DNA from 3 places in the Tardiphaga sp. 619_E2_N8_4 genome. Region 1 is predicted to be linked to each of the others. Evidence: predicted binding sites of a transcription regulator. Region 1 holds the regulator's gene; each other region holds the start of a gene.
The links. Region 1 encodes PhoB, which activates phosphate uptake and scavenging genes when phosphate is short. Its sites were predicted from a motif close to TGTCATNNANCTGTCAT; they were not measured.
Positions count from the first base shown of each region.

Region 2: the regulator PhoB is predicted to act here: its motif matches at 1,010-1,026, upstream of AB8A23_RS04180 (alkaline phosphatase).
Region 3: the regulator PhoB is predicted to act here: its motif matches at 1,418-1,434, upstream of AB8A23_RS17190 (glycerophosphodiester phosphodiesterase family protein).

Region 1 covers NZ_JBPWQJ010000001.1:670,671-672,935, forward strand. Annotated here, with positions in the region: gene AB8A23_RS03175 (GcrA family cell cycle regulator) at 303-812, shown strand; gene phoB (phosphate regulon transcriptional regulator PhoB) at 1,055-1,759, opposite strand; gene phoU (phosphate signaling complex protein PhoU) at 1,851-2,265, opposite strand, start outside.
Region 2 covers NZ_JBPWQJ010000001.1:892,732-894,996, reverse strand. Annotated here, with positions in the region: gene AB8A23_RS04180 (alkaline phosphatase) at 1-962, opposite strand, end outside; gene argG (argininosuccinate synthase) at 1,159-2,265, opposite strand, start outside.
Region 3 covers NZ_JBPWQJ010000001.1:3,584,853-3,587,117, forward strand. Annotated here, with positions in the region: gene AB8A23_RS17185 (trimeric intracellular cation channel family protein) at 1-133, shown strand, start outside; gene AB8A23_RS17190 (glycerophosphodiester phosphodiesterase family protein) at 143-1,387, opposite strand; gene AB8A23_RS17195 (GCG_CRPN prefix-to-repeats domain-containing protein) at 1,508-1,768, opposite strand; gene AB8A23_RS17200 (alpha/beta fold hydrolase) at 1,956-2,265, opposite strand, start outside.

The DNA.
Region 1 (2,265 bases):
ACTGCGGCTTTCGAGTCACACGGAGTCGCAGAAAAAGCCGATTTTGCAGCTTTATTTGCAGAAGCATGTGGACGCGGCATGCCCGACTCTTGCGCGCGAGTCACGGCATATTGTAGCTTTTGCCTCGTCGGATACGACATCTCGTGCGGCGGTAGATCCTTTTGACACATCCAGTGCGGCGTAACAGCCGGACGCGAAATTCGCGCCCGGTGAGCGCTAAAGGATTCTGACCGCAGGGATTTTTGAAGTCTCAACTCGCAGCGCTGCCCGGTCAGGCCGGCGCTCACGAAGGGAAAACGGCGATGACGGTAATGACATGGACCGACGATCGCGTCGAACAGTTGAAGAAACTCTGGGAAGGCGGCCTTTCCGCGAGCCAGATCGCTGCGGAACTCGGTAACGTGACCCGCAACGCCGTAATCGGCAAGGTGCACCGTCTCGGCCTGTCCGGCCGTGCCAAGAGCCCCTCCTCGGCAGCTCCGCGGCAGCGCAAGGCGCGCCCGGCGCAGCAGATGGTACGCGTCGCCCGCCCGATGGCGCGCGGCAACACAGCATTGGCCCATAACTACGAGATCGAGGCCGAGCCCGACCCGATCGCCTATGACAACATTGTGCCGATCAGCCAGCGCCTGTCGCTGGTCGAACTCAACGAAGCCACCTGCCATTGGCCGATCGGCGATCCGTCGAGCGCGGACTTCTATTTCTGCGGCGGCAAGGCCCTGGCCGGCGCCCCCTATTGCGCACATCACTCGCGCATCGCCTATCAGCCGGCCAGCGACCGCCGCCGCGCGGTGCCGAAGCCGACGCGCTGAGCTGGAAGATATCTAAACCAAATGAAAATGCCCGGTGATGAGCCGGGCATTTTTTGTTTGGGGCTTCTAACCTCGCCCCGCTTGCGGGGAGATGTCGGCGTCCGCATGCGAAGCATGAGGGCGTCGGGTGAGGGCCCCGCTCCACAGACTCCGAAGCCGATGGAGAGTCCCCCTCATCCGACCCGGCGTCGCTGCGCAATGCCGGGCCACCTTCTCCCCGCAGGCGGGGAGAAGGAAGATACCTACTCCGCCGCCTTGTCGAACCGGTCGTCCAGCGCGTAGCCGGCGCCGCGCACGGTGCGGATCGGATCGGGCTCACCGGCGGGATTGAGCAGCTTGCGCAGGCGGCCGATATGCACGTCGACGGTGCGCTCGTCGATATAGATGTCGCGGCCCCAGACGCTGTCGAGCAACTGCTCGCGGCTGAACACGCGGCCCGGATGTTCCAGGAAGAACTCCAGCAGGCGATATTCGGTCGGACCGAGATCGATCGGACGGCTTGAGCGCACGACGCGGCGCTTGTCACGGTCGAGTTCGATGTCGCCAAACGCCAGGACAGTGGCGAGACGCTCGGGAGCTGCACGACGGAGCAGGCCCTTCACGCGGGCCAGGAGCTCCGGCACGGAGAACGGCTTGACGATGTAGTCGTCGGCACCGGTGGCGAGACCGCGGACGCGCTCGCTCTCTTCGCCACGCGCCGTCAGCATGATGATCGGCAATGCCTTGGTTTCAGGCCGTGCGCGCAAGCGGCGGCACAGTTCGATGCCGGACAGGCCCGGCAGCATCCAGTCGAGCACCACGAGATCCGGCACCCGCTCCTTCAAGCGGGTGTCCGCATCGTCGCCGCGAGCGACGGTTTCAACATCATAGCCTTCGGCGTCGAGATTGTAGCGAAGAAGCGTCGTGAGGGCTTCCTCGTCCTCCACCACCAGAATGCGTGCATTCACAGCCATATGGTCAATATCCTCAGTGACGTCCGAAAAGCCTTTAGATCATGATCCTTGCGGAAGACTGGCTTCCACTTTTCCGGATCATGCTTCAGACCGTCGGCGTATTCGCGAATGTGGTCATGTCGCCCTTCGGGCGCTTGTCGAGGATCTGCTGGCCCTCGATCATGTAGAACACGGTTTCCGCAATATTGGTGGCATGGTCACCGATCCGCTCGATATTCTTGGCGCAGAACATCAGGTGGATACAGAACGAAATATTACGCGGGTCTTCCATCATATAGGTCAGGAGTTCGCGGAACAGCGAGGTGCAGATCGCGTCGATTTCCTCGTCGCCCTTCCACACCGTCATCGCGGCGGGCAGATCGTGTGCGGCATAGGCGTCGAGCACAGCCTTGACCTGGGTGGTCACGAGGTCGGTCATGTGCTCGAGGCCGCGGATCAGCTTCAGCGGATGGAAGTCGCTGTCGAGTGCATTGACGCGCTTACCGATATTCTTGGAGAGA
Region 2 (2,265 bases), 220 kb from region 1:
GTCTCCGGCTTCTTGGCGAGGCCGTTCAGTTCGGGCGCCGTGGTCGCCACCGAATAACCCGCATCGCGGAAGCGCGCGACATAGTCGATGTCATCCTTGCGCTTCGAGGTGGCGGCTGCCTGCGGCAGGTAATTTGCGGCGCCGCCCCCCATCAACACGTCCGGCTTGGCCGCAAGGAACTGCGCGACGATCTCGTCATAGGCCGCGCGGCGGCGGGTATGCGCGATCATCGCGGCGGGCGTCGCGTCCTCGACCTCGGTATTGGTGACGATGCCGATCGCCAGATCGAGCTTGCGCTTCGCGAGGCTGGTGATGGTCTCGACCTGCGGGTCATCGAATACATTCGCCGTGCGATCCGCATAGACGCCCATCGCATTGGTTGCGGTCTTGTGGCCGGTGGCATAGGCGCTGGCCGAATTCGCGGAATCGGTGATGATGGAATCGGAGCCCGCCGTTGCTACCATCGCCATATGCGGCATGTCGTCCATGGCGAGCTTGCCGCGGCTCTTGCCTTCGGTGATGCCCTTCGACAGCAAGCGTGCGCCGACGCGATGCGCCAGCGACATGCCGTCGCCGATGAACAGGATCACGTTCTTCGCCTTGCGCGGGCCGGTATCGTAGACGTTCCACGTCACCGCGCGGCCGCGTACGCCGTCGCTGACTTCGATCTTGTAAGTCCCGGCTTTATCGAGCGTCACGTCGCGCAGCAGCAGCGCGGACTGATCCTTGCCGTCTTCCTTCGCGATGTAATCAGCGGATTTGCCGAACGCTGCGGTCTGATCGGCGCCGTTGATCGTCACCTTGATGTCGGTGACCTGAACGAGTTCGGGAAACTCGACCTTGAAGTCGAATTTCGCGCCCGCGAGGATATCAGCGCGGTCGAGCGGATAGATCGTCTGCGCGCAGATTGGCGCGCTCATGAAAAAAGCCGCAAACGCGGCCAGCAACGACGTGTTTCTCATGGTGGACGTCCCGAGCGAGAGCCTGCGTGAGGCGATGTCCTTCCAATACGACGGCCGGATGACGTGACGACGACATCCGGCCGCTAGATCGTAGGGCAGATTAGCGAAGCGTAATCCACCGCCGAGGCTGTAACGACGATCGGCGGGCTACGGCTTCGCCTAACCCGCCTTACTTGTCACAGCCGCACCGCGCAATTCAGCTCTTGTCGTTCTCGAGCTTCGGAATGTTTGACCCCTCACCGGCGCTCAATAGACCCGTCTTCGAATACAGATCCAGCTTGGCGCGGGTATCGGTGATGTCGAGATTGCGCATGGTGAGCTGGCCGATGCGGTCTGCAGGCGTGAACGGCGCATCCTCGACCTTCTCCATGCTGAGCCGCTCCGGTGCATAGGTCAGGTTGGGGCTCTCGGTGTTCAGGATCGAGTAGTCGTTGCCGCGGCGCAGCTCGAGCGTCACCTCGCCGGTGATCGCGCGGGCCACCCAGCGCTGCGCGGTCTCGCGCAGCATCAAGGCCTGGGAATCGAACCAGCGGCCCTGATAGAGCAGCCGGCCGAGCTTCATGCCGCTCATGCGATACTGCTCGATGGTGTCTTCGTTGTGGATGCCGGTCACGAGACGCTCATAGGCGATGTGCAGCAGCGCCATGCCCGGCGCCTCGTAGATGCCGCGGCTCTTCGCCTCGATGATCCGATTCTCGATCTGGTCGCTCATGCCGAGGCCATGGCGGCCACCGATCACATTGGCCTCCAGGAACAGCGCGACAGGATCGGTGAAGGTCTGGCCGTTCAGCGCAACCGGCTGGCCATCCACAAACCGCACCACGACCTTCTCGGCCTTGACGGCGCAGTCGTCGCGCCAGAACGGCACGCCCATGATCGGGTTGACGATCTTGATGCCGCTGTCGAGCTGTTCGAGATCCTTGGCTTCGTGCGTTGCGCCGAGCAGGTTGCTGTCGGTCGAATACGCCTTCTCGGCGCTCATCTTGTAGGCGAAGCCGTGGGCGGTCATGAAGGCCGACATTTCGGCGCGGCCGCCCAGTTCGTCGATGAATTGATCGTCGAGCCAGGGCTTGTAGATCTTCAGCTCCGGATTGGTCAGCAATCCGTAGCGGTAGAACCGCTCGATATCGTTGCCCTTATAGGTCGAGCCATCGCCCCAGATATTGACGCCGTCTTCCTTCATGGCCGAGACCAGCATCGTGCCGGTGACGGCGCGCCCGAGCGGCGTGGTGTTGAAATAGGCGATGCCGCCGGTCGAGACATGGAAGGCGCCGGCTTGAATCGCGGCGATGCCTTCATGGAC
Region 3 (2,265 bases), 2.9 Mb from region 1:
CGGCATTAAATACGGATTCAGTCCCGATCTGGTGACGCTCGTTGCGGCCGTGACCGGACTGGCGCTCCGCCTGCTGGCAATCCGGCTGAAGCTGGAAATGCCCAAATTCATCTACGACAGTGACGCCAAATAGCGTGCGGCGTCAGCGCAGCCCCATGCAGCTCGCATAGAACGTCGTCGTGGCCGGCCAGTCGGAAAACACACCGCGCACGCCGACGTCTCTCGCCAGCACGTCCAGCACCGTCAGTGTGTCGCCGTCGCGGTCGATGGCGGGTTTGACCGAGCGATGGAAGAAACCGCCGCCGTTTGCGAGTGGCCCGTCGCGCTCCAGCGACCAGGTGATCAGGTCGAGGCCGGCGTCGCGCGCTGCCTTGGCATAAGGGGAGGGCACGATCTTGTTGGTGCCATCAAGCGTCAGCAGCATGTAGATCGGCGGCGCGAGAATCTTGACGCCGGCGGCCTTGAGTTCGGCCATCGACGGTTTCCACGTTTCCGCGCGCATGTGATCGAAACCCGGTGTTTCATAGCGGCCGTCGAGATAGACCGCCTGCGCGCCGAATTCCGGCGCGGTGCGGATCCAGAACTTGATGTCGTTGAGATCGAAGCTCTGGGCAAATACGTCGCCAGGCGGAATGCCGGCGGCACGATATTCGTCGAGCATCTGGGTCGCGTATTTCTCCTGGCTGTAATCGCCGTCGAATGGCATCGGCACTTCCGGCGCCTTCAGCTCGGGCGTGAATTTGGCGCCGAGGCTCTTGATCAGCGCGATGCTCTCCGCGTGGGTCATCAGCGTGCCCGAGCTGGCATAGAGGTCGGTGCGCCAGCGCGGCGTGCCGTTCTGATATTCCGCAACGGTGGTCGCGGTCGTGTTGCCGGCATCCATCTTCGCCGTGAGCGTCCTGAACTCCGCCAGCGTGATGTCGCTGGTACAGCATTTCGCCGACGCCTTCTTGCCGGTCGCGGGATCGGCGGGGCTGAAGGGTTGCGTGCACTTCGCTGCAAGCGATGGCATCGACAGGATGTTCGTTGTCGTGTGCAGGTCGCATTGCGAATGCCGGCAGACCAACCGGCGGTCCTTGGTGAAAGTCACGTCGCATTCGATCACGCCTGCGCCCATGCGTGCCGCAGCGAGATAGGACTCCCTTGTATGCTCGGGGAATTGCAGCGGCGCGCCGCGATGGGCGATGGAGAAATCGCTCCTGCGAAATGGTCCGGTGCAGGTGCTCAGCTTCGTCTTTAGCGGGCCGTCTTTCATCTTGTCGACGAGATAGAATGGCCGCGGACCGAGCTGCGGCTCGGGCAGTGCGATGGTGTCGGCGCGGCCGGTCGTCAGCGATGAGAGGCCGAGCAGCCCGGCCAGTATGAGACGACGCAAAGCGCGCGACATGACGATCTCCAGAATAGCGAAGTGTCATTCTGTCATCTTCGTGTGACGGCTGTAACCGGCTCGTGGGCAACAGAAAACCCCGCCATAGGCGGGGTCTTCTTCGTCAGGATTATGCAGCGATCACCAGCGGCGGATGCAGCGGCCGTAGGGATTGCGGAAAAAGCCGGGGGGGCAGTAACCCGGGCCGCGCGGCGGCGGGCCGCGGAACATCGGGCGACAACCGCCATAGGGACCGCGGGCATAGCCGGGGCCGCAGCCCTGAGCGACCTGGATCACGCCAGCCGTCTCGGCTGTGCTCAGCGGAGCCAGAGGCATTGCGCTGGCGGCACCGATGCCCCCGACGCTAACGGCAAACAAGGCTGCCGCAAAGATCGTCTTCATTCGTGTTCTCCCTCGATGGTGCCGCGATGCGGCGCAGAGAATAATGATGGCATCGCATCACCCGCTGCAGGACTCTTACGGGCAAGAAAATTGCTGGGGATCAACGCTGCACAGCACGATTAAGCCGATTCGATCTGAATACAGCATGAATGTTTCGGGATATCCGCGTAGTAGGGCGCGGCAGTTGCTACTTCGCCGCGAGGAAGCCCAGCATCAATTCGTTGAATTTGGCCGGTGCATCGAGAAACACGATATGGCCCGCGTCCGGAAGCACCTCGGCCTTCGCGTTCGGCATCTTCGCCGCCAGCGCCTTGGCCAGATCGGCGTTCTGGCCCATCTTTGGCCGCAACGCTTCCGGCGCATTCGGCTTGCCCGGTGCGTTGTGATCGTCGGCGCCCATGATGAACAGGGTCGGCAGGGCGATCAGCGGAATTTCGTGGACCACGGGCTCGCGATAAATGAGCTGCGCCGAACTGACGAAGGCGCGCAGCCAGCGC